Regions from separate parts of the Proteiniborus sp. genome, predicted to be linked through region 2. Evidence: a T-box and tRNA genes for the amino acid it is inferred to sense, from the RefSeq annotation. Region 2 holds a T-box; the other holds one or more tRNA genes.
What was found. The T-box of region 2 lies ahead of serS (serine--tRNA ligase). A T-box ahead of a tRNA ligase gene usually reads a tRNA of that ligase, here a tRNA-Ser.

Region 1: it encodes a tRNA-Ser, which carries the amino acid that the T-box ahead of serS (serine--tRNA ligase) is inferred to sense. The anticodon was not compared.

Annotation. Positions count from the first base shown of each region.
Region 1 covers NZ_JAWRHZ010000011.1:28,322-36,767, forward strand. The annotation lists gene dnaX (DNA polymerase III subunit gamma/tau) at 1-1,097, opposite strand, end outside; gene ABV008_RS01600 (HD domain-containing phosphohydrolase) at 1,190-3,862, opposite strand; RNA gene ffs (signal recognition particle sRNA large type) at 4,077-4,341, opposite strand; tRNA gene ABV008_RS01610 (tRNA-Ser) at 4,354-4,446, opposite strand; gene modB (molybdate ABC transporter permease subunit) at 4,516-5,166, opposite strand; gene modA (molybdate ABC transporter substrate-binding protein) at 5,178-5,999, opposite strand; gene ABV008_RS01625 (winged helix-turn-helix domain-containing protein) at 6,100-6,426, opposite strand; gene ABV008_RS01630 (hypothetical protein) at 6,574-7,029, opposite strand; gene ABV008_RS01635 (YtxH domain-containing protein) at 7,088-7,486, opposite strand; gene ABV008_RS01640 (calcium/sodium antiporter) at 7,644-8,446, opposite strand, start outside.
Region 2 covers NZ_JAWRHZ010000069.1:21,034-29,479, reverse strand. The annotation lists gene cooS (anaerobic carbon-monoxide dehydrogenase catalytic subunit) at 1-147, shown strand, start outside; gene ABV008_RS16260 (sigma-54 interaction domain-containing protein) at 342-2,111, shown strand; gene ABV008_RS16255 (L-cysteine desulfidase family protein) at 2,358-3,641, shown strand; T-box leader at 3,821-4,028, shown strand; gene serS (serine--tRNA ligase) at 4,147-5,424, shown strand; gene ABV008_RS16245 (ABC transporter permease subunit) at 5,495-6,595, opposite strand; gene ABV008_RS16240 (ABC transporter permease subunit) at 6,595-7,638, opposite strand; gene ABV008_RS16235 (sugar ABC transporter ATP-binding protein) at 7,640-8,446, opposite strand, start outside.

The sequences.
Region 1 (8,446 bases), on a different contig from region 2:
TCTGCTCCTGAAGATTCATTTACCATTCTTATGATACTTACTTCAAGTATAACCCTAGGTTGAGATGACCATTTACACTGTGTTTCTGCGTCAGATAGAATTTTTAGTATGTTAATTATTCCACTTGTACTAATGGCTTCTGCTTGTTTTTTTAGCCTATCTATCATTTCTTCAGTTTCGTCAATTACATTTTCGATATTCTCTGACACCTTTATTACCATTAGATTTCTAAAATGAAGTATCAAGTCTTTAATAAATTGATTTATATCTTTTCCATTTTGAACTATATGTTCTATTAATTTAAGAGATTTGTCTGATTCTTTTTCTATTATAGAATCTGTTATTTCATATATTATATCGTTGTTTACTACACCTAATATAGAAAGAATATAATCATATGTCATTTCTTCCCCTGAAAAAGAAAGACACTGATCTAGTAAACTAAGAGCATCTCTCATAGCCCCATCTGAGTTTCTAGCTATTAAGCTTAATCCTTTAGGGTCTACTTTTACACCAATTTCATCTAGAATATTTTGCATATTTTTAATTATATCTTTTACAGTTATTCTTTTAAAGTCAAATCTTTGGCATCTAGATAATATTGTTGCAGGCAACCTTTGAGGCTCTGTAGTCGCAAGTATAAATATCAAATGCTTTGGAGGCTCCTCCAATATTTTTAAAAGTGCATTTGAAGCACCCTTTGATATCATATGAACCTCATCAATGATGTATACTTTGAATTTGCATTTAGAGGGAGGGTACTTTGCCTTTTCCCTAAGGTCCCTAATATCTTCAACACTAGTATTTGAAGCAGCATCCATCTCTATGACATCCATTATGGTTTCATCAAGTATTCCTTTACATGCTTCACATTCATTGCAAGGATTTCCATCATGACTATTTGTACAATTAATTGCCCTTGCAAATACTTTTGCAGTAGAAGTCTTCCCTGTTCCTCTAGTGCCAGAAAATAAATAGGCATGGGCTATGTTATCGTTTTTTATTTGATTTTTTAATGTAGTAGTTATATGCTCTTGTCCCATGACGTCGTCAAAGGTTTTAGGTCTGAACTTCCTATATAAAGCTTGATAAGCCATTTAATCACCTTCATGTGTTTAATAAATATATTATACCAAATCTTTCTGTCTTATACCAGAATGGATTATACGAAGTAGAAAAAGACCAGTCTTTAAGCAAGACTAGTCCTTTCTGAAATTATATCACTATGCATAATTGTCTCAATGACTTTTTTATTTCTTCTGTATATATCTGTCATAATATCTACTATATAAGGATTGAACTGAGCCTCTTTATTTCTAATGAGTTCTTCAATGGCTTCTTCTGGCGTAATGGCACTCCTATATGCCCTACTTGTAGTCATTGCATCAAAGGCATCTGCCACTCCTACAATAGCAGCTTCTAGTGGTAGCTCTTCAATATATATTTCTAGAGGATATCCTTTTAAATCATATCTCTTGTGGTGGAATTTAATTACATTCATTATAGTGTCTGAAAATCCCACTCCCTCTAATATTCTACTACCTATCACTGGATGCATTCTTATCATCTCGTATTCTCTTTCTGTTAATCTTCCTGGTTTTGTAAGTACCCCATCTTTTATTCCGATTTTCCCTACATCATGGAGTATTCCCGCAAATTCAATCTCTTCACAGAATTTCTTTGGCATTCCCATGTATTTAGCTATTTCAACACTATACTTAGCAACTCTATTAGAATGACCTTCAGTATATTCGTCTTTTGCCTCTATAGCTGCTGCAAGTGTTTCTATAGTCCTTAAGTAGTTATTCTTCAATCCTTGATAAAGACTTATATTTTCTGTAATTAAAGCTATTTGATTAGTTATAGACGCAAGAACATTGAATTCTCCTTTGTCAAGCTTCCCTTTACTACCTACTACCATTACTCCAGAGATTTTACCTCTAGCCTTAATTGGAAGAACACTTAAATAGCTGATTCTACCAGAATCAATTAGTTTCTCAGTGTATTTACTTTTATGATACTGTTTCCCTATTTCTAATACTTGTATCTTACCTGTTTTAGCTGCCTCCCCTATGTCATCCTCAGCTATTGGTATGTCTTCAGATGTAATTAAATTTGATGCTGCTCCAGAAAAAGCTTTAAGTATAAGCTTATTATCCTCTAATTGTCTAATGGTGCATAATGATATATTCATAAGTCTAATAATGCCATCTACTGCTCTTTGCATTAGGGTTTCTATGTTCATAGCAGTTGTTAAACCCTTACTAACTCTATTTACTACTATTAGCTCTTCATTTCTCTTTATTATGCTTTCTTCCATTTTCTTTCTTTCTGTAATATCTCTTATGACACCATGTATGCCAACAAGTTTATTATTCTCATAAACTCTTTTTGTGTTAGCTTCAACTATTATTGTATCTTTATAGCCATTAGTAATATATATTTCCCTATTATCTAAATCTGTTTCAACAATATCATTTAATAATGTTTCTCCATTTCCAATGATATAATTTGTTAGCTCATTTAAATTTCTCCCTAAAAATCGTTCTTTGTTAGTCCTTAATACAGTTTCAACCTGGTCATTAGTAAATATTATGTTTAAATCTCTGTCCATAATCCATACTAAATCATCTATATTTCCTAAAAGAGTTCTAAATCTTTGCTCTGATTCATTTAACTGGTCGGTGGTTGCTTTAAGCTGTTCGTATGAAGCTTCTAACTCAAGGTTTATTTTCTGTAGCTGTTCATTTGCATCTGTCAGCATAGCATTATTGTTGCTTAAGTCCTCATGAGATTTTTTTAACTTCGATACCATATCGTTAAATGCTAATGCTACTTGTCCAAATTCATCTTCTTTTTTTATATCAAATTTATAATCGTAATTTCCTTTTTGTATTTCTATTGCACCATTCTTTAGCTTTACTAATGGTTCTGAAAAAATCTTAGAAAACAGCATAGCAAGTATAACTATTGATAATAAAGTGATAGCTGTTATGTACGAAGCATATTTAACCAATACATTTATACCATTATAAATTTCACTTTTCGGAATTAAGGACATAATCTTCCAATCTACTGAGGGGACCGTAGAATAAAAAGCCAAATATTCCTTATCAAGCTCAATGTTTTCTGTCCCAACGTCAGTAGCTACAGTTTTCACTGCTAAAGACGATATTTTTTTTTCATAACTATCAATTACATTGCGTGATTCTATTATTTCTTTACCAAATCCACTTAATATATTTCCCTGTTTAGTTAAAACATAATTTACAGACTTATCATCTCTTTTTATTTCACCTATTCTATTTAGGATTCCATCGAAACTGAAGTCTACTAAAAGAACTCCCTCTATTTCACCAGTAACTCCAAAAAAAGGAACAGACGCAGTGATGATACTTGGGTGTCCGCTATTAACCTCCTGCAAAGTCCAAACTAATTCTTTTTTTAATAATGCATTAATATAATCATGTTTTAATCGTGGATCTCCTATAGATTGGAGTCTCTTAGATGAATATTCCTTTGAGTTTACCATGACTACTCTTAAGCTAAGTATTTCTTTAGATGATGTGAGCTGTGAGGAAAGGTATTCATTAACTCTTCTGTCTCCATCTTCTTCTGCCATAAGCTCTTTAATGAAAGGATAATTAACAGATATATCTTTAACTTTTTCTTCGTTAGTCATAAACCATATATCAAGCTTTTCAGCTTCATTTTCAATAAAGCTTGTTTTTGCTTTTATATTTTCTTCAATTATATAAGTATTAATTCTAGTGTATACACTTACAGCAAATAAAATAATAGGAACCATAGCTATTAAAGTAAACAAACCTATTAATTTTTTTCTATATGAGTTTAAAAACATAGATGCCACCTACTATCATATATTATTTAGGCTTGCAAAGAATATGTTGCTTATATATATATTAAGTATAGCTAACTTCTACTATTTTCAACAAAATAATTTGCACATTCTATAATTATTCTACAATTAATATAAAATTCCTCTTTTTTGCTACATTAAAACCAAAAACCATAAAAATAAAGACTATGGAAAACCCATAGTCTTTATTTTTTAGTCGTGCACCCAGCTTTGATATACTACTACAAGCGTTACCTAAGTAGTTAACTCGGATTAGGCAACCCTGCGGCACACAGAAGTGTTCACTTACCGCTGCTTCCTTCCGGATCTGACGGGGTTCATGAATTTCCATTGCGCAAGACCCAATCGTCAACATCACTTTCCTAGGGCAGACCTCACAATAGGATACCTAGGCTGGGAATTCAATCCTGCTATAGCGGATTGCAGGTTATAGGGCACCGCTACCTCCCCATCTAGCACGACAAACTTTATATTGGCGGAGAGAGCGGGATTCGAACCCGCGAGACGGTTTAGCCGTCTACCCGCTTTCCAGGCGAGCGCCTTCAGCCAGACTCGGCCATCTCTCCAAAAATTTTATTCTTAATAATATTCAATAGATTTATATTATAGCTTAAAAAATAGCATATGTCAATCTACTACTTTCTAAGCCACTTATTCATACCATAGACTACAATAAAGCTAAAAATCACTACTATAGCTAATAAAATATTAGCAGTTTTAGTATTTCCCATTTCAACGGCAAAATATATTGCTAATGGTATGTTTTGGGTTTTCCCTGGTATATTTCCTGCAACCATAAGGGTAGCCCCAAATTCGCCCAAGGATCTAGCAAAGGAAAGAACTACTCCACTTATTATTCCAGGCAAGGCAAGAGGAAGACTTATTTTTAAAAATACTTCTCTCTTATTAGCCCCTAATGACATTGCTGCCATTTCCAAATCAGGTTCAATTTTTAAAAATGCACTTTTACAACTTTGATACATTAAAGGAAGAGATACTACGGTTGCTGCTATACAAGCAGCAACCCAAGTAAAAATAAGTCTTACTCCAAATGCATCATATAATAGCTTGCCTAATATACCTCTTTTCCCTATCAAGATTAAAAGCCCATATCCAACAACTGATGGGGGTAATATCATTGGCAGAAGAAGAATTACCTCTATTATATTTTTACCCTTAAAATCATACTTAGTAAGGGTTCTTGACAGTAACACTCCTATTATCAATGTAATAACAGTAGACACTGCTGCAATTCTCAGTGAAATCATTATTGGACTTAGTATCATAAATAATCAACCTACTTTTCATATATCTTAAATCCATGTTTTCCTAAAATTTCTTTTGCTTTATCTGTTCTTAAAAAACTTAGAAAGTCTATACTTGCTTCTTTATTTTTAGTAGATGCAACTACTGCTGCTGGATACACAATTGGTCTATGTGTTTCTTCTGAAAATATTTCTGCTATGTAGCTTTGTTTGGCTCTAACTGAATCAGAACTATAAACTATTCCTGCTGCTACCTCACCTTTTTCTACATATGTAAGTACCTGACTTACGTCTTTAGCAAGTACAATATTAGTTTGAAGCTTATCCCAAATCTTTAGATATTCTAGAGCTTCTTTTGCATATTGACCAACAGGAACTGTTTCTGGCACTCCTATACTAAGCTTTAAATCTGTACCTATTATATCATTTATGGATGTTATTTCATCCTTATATTCTTCTGGTACTATAAGAACTAATTCATTTCTGTATATGTCTTCCCTAGTATCTTTTATAATCAAATCTTTTTCTTCAAGTGCATTCATCTGTTTTTGCCCTGCAGAGACAAATACATCTACTTCAGCGCCTTCTTCAATTTGCTTTTGAAGTGCTCCTGAAGATCCATAATTAAATATTAGCTTTACGTCTTTTTCTGATTCATATATGTCCTTCAGTTCGTTATATGCCTCTGTAAGACTGGCTGCTGCGCTAATTGTAAGCTCTATTGGTTTAGCGCTTTCGTTTGTGCTAGCATTTCCGTTTGAATTAACATCTTCTTTTGTCTCATTGCTACCTGTACAACCGTAAAGCCCTAATGCTAATACTAAAACTAGTAATAATGCTATTACCTTTTTCATAAATATACATCTCCTTTTGTCATTAAATTAATTTGAATATAAACTGTAATGTCTTAATACATTTCGTTGTATTTTTTATAGTATAACGAGGACAAAAAAATTAAAATACTTCTTTGTAGATTTTTAAAATAGCCTCTTCTATCCTTTTTTCAAGCTCATCATATTTATCTATTAGTGCCTTGCCTTCCTGAGTAAGAGTAGAACTTCCTCCATCTATCCCCCCTATTGTTTTATCAAGTATTTTAATGTCTAATGCCTTTTCTAAATTGGAAATAAGATTCCAAGCCTTGCTATATGACATATTCATAGACATAGCTGCTTTTCTAAGAGAACCCATTTTTTCTGTTCTTTGCAGAAGTTCTTTAGGTCCTTTGCCAAAAATCTTTAATTCACCTTTTTTTAACCATATTCTCCATCCTATATTCATATTATCATACCACCTATTGACTCGATATATGAATTATATCATAGGAAGATTGCTATTACAATATCAAAGAATTTCACAATAAATATTAAGACATTTCTCAATATAAAAACCAGTAGAAAATATAAATATCTACTGGTCTCTATTTATTTATTTTTCTCTTGCTATTACTTGTTTAATTACTTTGACAACCTCTCCGATTAGCTTTATGTAGGTTGTAACATCAACTGTACTATCTCTTATTGCTTCTACTGTATCGCTAATATTCTCTCCAACTACCTCCACTGTATCTATGGCTATTTCCATTCCATCATTTATATTCTCAGTAATGGAATTAACATTGTCTACTATTTCTGGAAGTACAGGCTCAATATTTTCGATAACATCCTTTGTTTTTGTGCTAATAATATTCACGTTATCGCTTATTTCTGGTAGATTTGAAATAGTCTCTTTTATAGACTTTTCATTTTCATCAACTATTTGCCTTACTTTCTTTAGTAATTCGTTTAGATTTCTTAGTGCCACAATTAGATAAATACCAAAGCCTATAACAACTAAAGATACTACTACTAATAATAGTTCCTTAACAGTAATTGTCGCGTCCATAGTTCTCCCCCTAAATTAGTTTTCTATTGTATTCCTTATTCTGATTATTCGGTAAAAGTTAGTTGTTTTCCTCTTTTTTTTCTTCACAATTTTCTTCTTCAAATTCTTCTAATTCATCATAAAATTCATCTTCACAGCATTCACATTCTATATTTTCTTTTTTACTTTTTACTTCTTCTATTTTTTCCTTTATGCTTTTCTCTATTTCATCTTTTTTTTCTTTTAGTACTTGCGTTGAATCTTTTATCGTTTCTTTCACTGTATCTGCAGTTTCTTTGGTCATTTTTGCAATATCTTCTCTAGTTTCTTTTCCTGATTTTGGTGCAAATAGCAACCCAGTAATAGCTCCCAAAGCAGTACCTACTGCTGTACCTACTGCAACTTTCTTAGCAGCTTCTTTTTTTGCTTTTCTTTCTTTTTCTTTTTTTGATTTTTCAAATAAATGTCTAATTGGCATTTTATGCCCCCCTTTTCTTTTTTAATAAAATTAACTACTATAATCTATATTATAGTATATACACGTGAAAACTTTACCACAAACATAGTTTTTTGGTAAAGTTTTTGATAAAAAGTATAGGACAGAAATACTCTGTCCTATTAACTATACTTTATCTTTATATATAACTAAATACACTCACAAGTATATATGATGCAAGTAAAATCAAACCAAAAGATCTTTTTAAATGAGTTTTTGAAATCATAGTTCCTACTCTAAATAACAATAGAACAAATATCATTGCAGGGAAATACAATTTAAAAAATACCGGAGGTACTAATATCCCGCCTTTTGTCACGGCAACAGAAGACCCTATTACAAATAATACATTTAATATATCTGCTCCAATAATGTTTCCTACTGCCAGTTCTCCATGTCCTTTTAGAGCAGCAGTTATAGCTGTCACAAGCTCTGGAAGAGATGTTCCAAAAGCTACAAGTGTTGCAGCTATTACGCTATTTGGCACACTCATTCTAATAGCTGCTTCCTGTACTGCTGGAATAAGTATTTTAGATGAAACTATTACTATTGCTATTCCAACAGCAAGCTTAATAAATATTGGTGCCTTACTAATCACTGCTGTATCTTCAGATAATGTAACTGCCTCTTCGCCCTTTGGAGCTATTGTCCATTTTATAGAAATATAAATATATAATGCTAATAAGACCAATAATACAAAGCCAGCAACTTGGTCAATATGTCCTCCCTCTGTTAATATGCCACCTATATTACTATAGGGTATAGAAATTAATACTAATAAAATTCCTGCTCCAAGCTGAATCCAGCCATGTCTATTTACAATCTCTTTTTTTATAGGTAAGGGAGAAATTAAAGAAGCAATTCCTAATATTAGAGCCGTATCACAAATTATTGAACCTACAGCATTTCCTAATGCTAAATCTGCATTTCCTTTAATTGCTG
Region 2 (8,446 bases):
GGAGCACCAGCCTTAGTGAAGCTTCTTACAGAGGATGTAGAAGGAATTACAGGAGGAAAGATTGCATTAGGAGATGACCCTGCACAGATAGCTAAGGATATAGAAGGTCATATCATGAGAAAAAGAGAAAGATTAGGATTGAAGTAAATAAGACTTTAGTTATACCTAAAATATAAAATTGAAAGTTGAGAAATTGAAGCCTGTATTGCTTGAAGGAAGCAACACAGGCTTTTATGCTAGCATTAATACAGGCTATAAAATCTATAATTATTAAAATAAAAGTGAAAACTGTATAACTATGATATAATTGTTGTATAAAACATGTATAGGAGGTCAAGAAATTGTCTCTATATAAAATCCAGGATTCAGTTCAAGAGGTAGCAGAGGCAATATCTGCTGTCTTAAATGTTGATGTTACTATTATTGATGAGAATTTAAATAGAATAGCAGCTACAGGTAAGTATAAAAGAAGTATAGGAGAAAAAATCCCCAAGAATTGTTCATTTGAGTTAATTATCAATAGTAAAGAACCTCTTTTTATTGACACTCCTGATGCAAACGAGATTTGTAATAGTTGTGCTGCTAAAGGTAAATGTACTGAATTAGCTACTCTTGGCTATCCTATAATTAGAAATGATGAAATATTAGGAGCCATTGGTGTCAATGCTTTTGATGAAGGGCAAAAGAAAAAGATAGAGCAAAGCTATGACTCGCTTGTAGTTTTTTTAAATAAATTATGTGACTTACTAGTAGGTAAGCTTAATTATTATGATACTATAGCAGAGCTAACAATAAAGGAAGAAGAAACTAGAAAGATTATCAATGGACTTGATGATGGCATCATATGTATAGATGATAAAGAAAGAGTAAAGTTTGCTAACTTAAAGGTACAAAAAGATCTAAAAATATCTGAAAAAGATATTATAAATAAGTCGCTTAAAGATATCTTACCTGGAATAAATATTGAATTTGACAATATGAATCCTCAGGAAAAAAGAATTAATGTGAAGGATGAGAAGAAGAGCTTCATAATAAAAAGTATACCAGTTGTAATTGATGGAAAGAAAGCAAGTAACATTTTAGAAATTCATAAAACTAGTGAGTTAGTTAGAAGTGCTTATAAGTTAATTGAAGTTCAAAATACAATAAGCTTTAATTCCATTATAGGAGATAGCGAAGAAATAGTTAGAGTTAAGGATATGGCTTATCAAATAGCAGGAAGCAACTCTACTGTACTTTTAAGAGGAGAAAGTGGAACTGGAAAAGAGCTATTTGCTAGGGCAATACATTACACAAGTAATAGAAATCACTTCCCTTTTGTAGCTATAAACTGTGCTTCAATACCAGAGAATCTTCTTGAAAGCGAGTTGTTTGGCTATGAAGGTGGTGCTTTTACTGGTGCAAGAAAAGAAGGACAAATGGGAAAATTTGAGCTAGCAAATGGAGGTACACTTTTTCTAGATGAAATAGGAGATTTGCCACTACACTTACAACCCAAGCTATTACGAGTGCTACAGGAACAAGCTTTTATGAGAATTGGAGGTAAAGAACTTATAACAGTAAATTTCAGACTAATTGCAGCAACAAATAGGGACTTAGAAAAAATGGTTGAAGAAGAACAATTTAGAGATGATTTGTATTATAGACTAAATGTAATACCTATTAACATACCTCCTTTAAGGAATAGAGGAAGGGACATACTTATTCTTTGCGATTATTTACTTGAAAAGTATTGCTGTAAATTGGAAAAGCAAAAGAAAGTTTTTTCTAATGAAGTTAAAGATGCCTTTTTAAAATATAGATGGCCAGGAAATATTAGAGAACTTGAAAATGCTGTTGAGTATTCTGTTAACATAACAAAGGGAGAAACAATAAGCATTGATAATCTTCCAACAACATTAAAGAATTCATTTAATGACTGTAAAACTTACGCAAGCAAATCAAAAAGAACACTTAAAGATAGTGTAGAACTATATGAAAAAGAGCTTCTTAAATCAATGTTAGCAGAATATGGTGACTCAACTCAATCTAAGCAAGAAATAGCTGATATTTTAGATATAAACTTATCTACTCTATATAGAAAACTAATAAGATATAATTTGCAAAAATGAGAATTAATTTGCAAAAATGCGAAAACCGAGGTAAGATACTTAATCTACCTTGGTTTTGTTTTTTAAGCATAAAATATTTAGCAAGGTTTTGCAAAGATGCAAATAAAAATATTATTGAGAAATTACTATATTAATTAATGGCTAAAATTCAACACTTCAACATGATGTGTTTACTTAAATTTTTGGCACAGTTTTTGCTTAATTAATAGGTATTATGAAAATTAATATAGAAAGGTCGTCTATTAAATGAATATTGATAAAGATATTATTAAATCATTATTAGACATGGTGAGAGAAGATACTGTTCCTGCAATTGGATGTACTGAACCTGTAGCAGTTGCTTATGCTTCTTCAGTAGCTAGAAAACATTTAGAAGGTCAGATTGAGAATATAACTGTTAATGTAAGCTTAAGTATATTTAAAAATGGGAAATCAGTTTTGATTCCAAATACTAATGAATATGGTTTGAATTTGGCAACAGCTTTAGGTGTTATTTGTGGGAATCCAAAAGATGGACTTTGTATATTTAAGAATGTAAATCAAGAATATATAGAAAGAGCCCATAAGATGATTTCAGAAAATTTGATAAAAGTTAATTGGGCTTTAAATACGCCAGATGTTTATGTAGAGATAATAGCAGAGAGTACTGATAATAAGGCTGAAGTAGTGCTAAAGAATAGTCATAATCATATAGAAACTATAAAGATAAACGGAGAGCTCATATATGAAGATGTCGCAGAAAGTAATAAGAAAATTGCTAATGATTTTCTAGGAAAATTAAGCTTTAAAGAATTACGCGAAATATGTGAAAAAGTTGATATAGAATGCTTAGAATTCATTGAAGAAGGAATTCAAATGAACAAGATGGCAGCTGAACAAGGTCTTCAAGGTAGGAATGGTTTAGGCTGGGGAGCATCACTTTTAATTCTCCAAAAGCAGGGTAAACTATCTATAGATGCTTCTCAAAGGGCTAGAATACTTACTGCAGCAGGAGCTGATATGAGAATGGGAGGTGGAGATTGCCCAATTATGACAAGTGCTGGTAGTGGCAATCAGGGATTAGGTGTTATTCTTCCAATAGTTGTTGTTGCAGAAGAGAGAGGTATTGAAAAAGAAAAGCTATATAGAGCAATATTCTATGCACATATAATAAATAAATTTGTCAAACAATATACTGGCAAATTATCAGCGCTTTGTGGATGCGCTATAGCAGCAGGAGTAGGTGCTAGTGCAGCTATTACTTGGATGCTTGGAGGAGACGACAATCAAATTGCTGGAGCAGTACAGAATATGTTGGCCAATCTTACTGGCATGATATGTGATGGTGCTAAAGAAACCTGTGCACTTAAACTTTCAACCTCAGCCGGAGAGGCAGTATTAGCAGCATATCTTGCTTGTGAAAATGTAATTGCTAAAGCCAATACTGGTATTTTAGGAGAAACAGTTGAGGAAACCATAAAGAATTTAGGAATTCTGTGTAATAAAGGGCTTTCAACTACTAATGAAGTAATAGTAAGTATAATGAGTTAAGAAAACTTATTAAGCAAAGTTTGGTATTAGTGATTTATAATAGAACCTACTGCTATAAAATAAATAAAAAAGTGATATTAGACCAGGGAATTTTCCATATTACAAAAACTGGAATATTAAATTTTAAAAATATGTATTGTAATTTACAAATAAATATGTTATAATACACTTTAAAATAATATCATTCAATGACAGGAAATAGTAAATATATTAATATCTTAAGAGAGCCAATGGCTGGTGGAAATTGGCGATGTTAAATGTTGAATCCATCCTTGAGTATTTTACTGAAAAGGTAAAACCTAAGCAGGGGATAACTGCAAAGAGTGAGCTAAATTAATTATTTAGTTAACTAGGGTGGCAACACGGGAGAAGTCTCCCGTCCCTTATATTTATATAAGGGACGGGAGTTTTTTATTTTATTACAACCATAGTATTGTAGAATATTTGGTTTTATTCAGAATTTACAATTTAAAATTATAATAAATTATTTTAGGAGGAATTAAAAATGTTGGACATTAAACGAATTAGGCTTAATACAGAAGAAGTAAAAAAAGGTCTTGCTAAAAGAAGTGGAGAATACGACATAGACAAAATAGTAGAATTAGACGAGAGAAGAAGACAGATATTAGTTCAAGTTGAAGAAATGAAAGCTAGGCAGAACCAAGTTTCAAAAGAGGTTCCTAAATTAAAGAAAGAAGGAAAAGATGCTACAGAAGTATTAAATGAAATGAAGGAACTATCTCAAAAAATCAAGGATTATGACAATGATGTAAAAGAAGTAGAAATAAAGCTTAATGATTTGCTTCTTAGAATACCTAATATTCCTAATCCTAATATCTCTGTAGGAACTAGTGATGAAGATAATGTGGAGATAAGAAAATGGGGAGAGCCCAGAAAATTTGATTTTGAACTTAAAGCTCATTGGGATATAGGTACAAATCTTGATATTTTAGATTTTGAAAGAGCTTCAAAAATTACAGGAGCAAGATTTACAATATTTAAGGGTTTAGGAGCTGCTTTAGAAAGAGCTATAATAGGTTTTATGCTAAATCTTCACACAAATGAGCATGGTTATACAGAAATTTCACCACCATTTATGGTAAACAGAGCTAGCATGACTGGTACTGGACAGCTTCCAAAATTTGAAGAAGATGCATTTAAGATTCCTGACAAGGACTTTTTCCTTGTACCTACTGCGGAAGTTCCAGTTACTAATATCCATAGAGATGAAATATTAGATGAAACCAAGCTGCCAGTATACTATACTGCATATACGCCTTGTTTTAGACAAGAAGCTGGCTCAGCAGGAAGAGATACTAGAGGCCTTATAAGAAATCACCAATTTGATAAGGTAGAGCTTGTAAAGTTTGCTAAGCCACAGACATCATACGATGAGTTAGAAAAGTTAACTAATAACGCAGAGAAGGTATTACAGCTATTAGGAATTCCATATAGAGTAGTAGAACTATGTACAGGGGACCTAGGCTTTTCATCAGCTAAAACTTTTGATATAGAAGTATGGATGCCTAGCTATAACAGATATGTAGAGATTTCTTCTTGCAGTAACTTTGAGGATTTCCAAGCAAGAAGAGCAAATATAAAATATAGAGATAGAGAAACAGGAAAAGTAGAATACGTTCACACATTAAACGGTTCTGGACTTGCAGTTGGAAGAACATTGGCAGCAATTCTTGAAAACTATCAAGAGGGAGATGGTTCTGTAGTAGTACCAGAGGCTTTAAGACCATATATGGGTGGAATAGAGAGAATAACTAAAAAATAAAAAAGAGAAAATGAAAGTGGATTTAAAAGACCTAGATAAGCTTTATAAAGCTTATCTAGGCCTTAAGCTATTATTCTCCTTTTCTTTGCCAAGCATGAAGTGCTAGGGCGATGCCAATGACTCCATAGGCTACAAATACTCTAAAGAATTCACCAATTTGGCTATTATTCATTAAGTTTTGCCCAGCAAAAGGAGATATGATGAACAGCATATGGAAAAGGAATGTTCCTAGGAGAGCCTGACTAAAGGTAGCCTTAGTTACAGAAGCACCACCAACTAAAAGAGATGCTACTGCAAAGAGGCCTACCTGTTCATGACTTCCATAGGTGTTTAATGTACCAATATTTTGAAGGAAAATAAGTTGTCCCCAAGCTGCTAATACTGTTGATATTATTGTAGCAATAATCCTAGTCTTACCTACATTGATACCCGAAACCTTTGCTATTTGTATGCTTTGCCCTGCTGCTCTCATATCCTGTCCTAGCTTAGTTTTAAAGAAGAAAGTCAACACTAAGCACAAAATACCCACTATAAATATAGTGAATATTGGGATTGACAGGCCTGGATAAGGTTTGATTTTTATTAAGTCATCTAGAGCATATTTGATATTAGCTAAATCTACGCTGTTTTTTACTCCTATTCCAGTGGATAGTAATAAGCTTTTGTTTTTTATAGGTATTATTGGACCTGCTAATACTAAAAAAACAAGTTGATACAGTCCATTTGCAAAGAACCCTAGTATCATACTGGTAATCATTTCTTTTCCTATTGCTTTGTTCAATACTATTCCTGTAAGATATCCGAATACAATGGCTATAGGAGTGGATATGGCTACTGCTAATAAAAATCCCCATATTCCACTTATAGAAGAGTTGGAAATAATAATCAGAGCGATTTGCCCTGCCATTGCTCCAAGTACTATACCAAAGTTTAGTCCCATTCCTGCAATAACAGGTATAATTAGGGATATAACTAGGAAAGAGTTTCTTGCTAGCCTAATAATAATTTCGTTTAGTAGAAATACAAAAGGCATTTGCGCAAAAATATATCCGAGCAAACAAAGAACTAAGAATATAATAGGAACTACGTTTTTTTTAAGTGTCTTAGAAAGCTTTCCTGTAAGGCCTTTTTCTTCGATTTCTAAATCTTGAAGTCTAATATTTTTTTCCATTATACCTGTTCACCTCCTGTATTTCTAGTAAGGGCATACAAAATAATGCCATTGCTTACGATTATTCTTATTATCTCAGACATGCTTCCTTCAGATAGTATGTTTATTACAGGTAAAGAAACAACTAGTAAGGATTGAAATAATAGAGTTCCGATAATTACATGCACAATACTAGCTTTCTTTAAAGTTGCACCTCCTATAAGTATGGCAGCTACTGCAGGAAGGGCAGAATAAAGAGGTGCATTATATAATTGTAAAAATCCAAAGGATTGGCTATATAGTATAATCCCTATAGAAGCTAATACAGTTGATAGTATTGTTCCTAAAATTCTTTCTCTATCAACATTTATACCATTAGATTTTGCAAAGCCTTCATTGCTACCAGCTACTTTCATTGAAGCACCTTTTTTGCTTATACTGAAAAGCCAATATATTAATGCGCATAAGAAGAAAAATCCAATAAGCCCCGTAGGTATTGTTACTCCTCTTATTGTAAATGAGAGAAAATCATTTAATATCTTATCAATTGAAGACTCTAGGGAAACAGTTACTCTAAGGCCATTTCCTCCATAGGCCCAGATAAGTTCAGGGCTTTTAAATGGTGCTACAAGCCAAAATATGCACATAACAGATACTATAGAAAAACCTACATATGTACCTACAGTCATTTCTTGACCCTTCACCTTGTTTAACATCAATCCATAGACATAACCGGCTATTATAGCTAGGGGTATTGCAACAATTAATGAAATCCATAGTCCAGTAAAGCCTGATAGCTTAAACTCTATGCTTACTAAGGCACCTATAAGTCCACAGACTATACCTACTGGTAAAGCAAAATTTAAACCTATTCCAGATTGTATAGCAGGTACCATAGCCAAAACCAACACGCTATTCATTCCAAAACGAATGAGCATATCAGTGATTAATCCAGATAAAGGAATGTCAAGAAAAGTAGCAGTGATTATTAAAACTAACAAAAAAGAAGTAATGATTAGGCGAGGCAATCCAATGCTCTTTACAAATTTTTTAAACTGTTCCATATTAGAGCGCCTCCTTTTTATTATATTCTCCAGCCATCATCAGACCAAAATCGGCATCGCTTGCATCTGGAGGGAATATTCCTTCTAGTTTTCCATTAAATATAATCGCAATTCTGTCGGAAATTGAACGCAATTCAGCTAGTTCACTTGAAGTAATGATTATAGTCATGCCTAATTCTTTGTTAAGCTTAACTAGTAAATCTAGAACTATATTTTTAGCACCTATATCTATACCTCTAGTAGGCTCTGATACGAGAAGAATATCAGGCTCTAGAGTTAGAGCTCTAGCAATGCAAACCTTTTGTTGATTTCCACCACTTAATTTTTGAGTAGACTGCTTTATGCTAGTGCATCTAATATCTAACTCCTTAACCATACGTAGAGAATGATTTTTTGTTTCCTTAAAACTAATCATATTTAAAGGTCCAATTTTCTTAATAAATCTATTTTTAGTCTGTATAGCTGATATAGCTATGTTATACTCAATAGAATCATCTAGTAGAAGCCCTATTCCTCTTCTATCTTCTGATACAAAAGCAATTCCTTGATTTAGAGTTGCTTTAGGATTGTTTAGTGGTATAGGTTTTCCATCCTTTAAAAATTCACCCTTAGTAGGATAAAGTCCCATTATTCCATTGGCAATCCCTATCTTTCCTTGTCCAGCTAATCCACCAATTCCAAGAATTTCTCCTCTTTTTACTTTTAAATCTAACCCTTTTATGACTTCTCCAGGCATATTAACAAAGAGGTTATTTATTTCAAGAGCATAGTCTTCATTATCATCTTCAAAACTAGATGAGTGAATGGA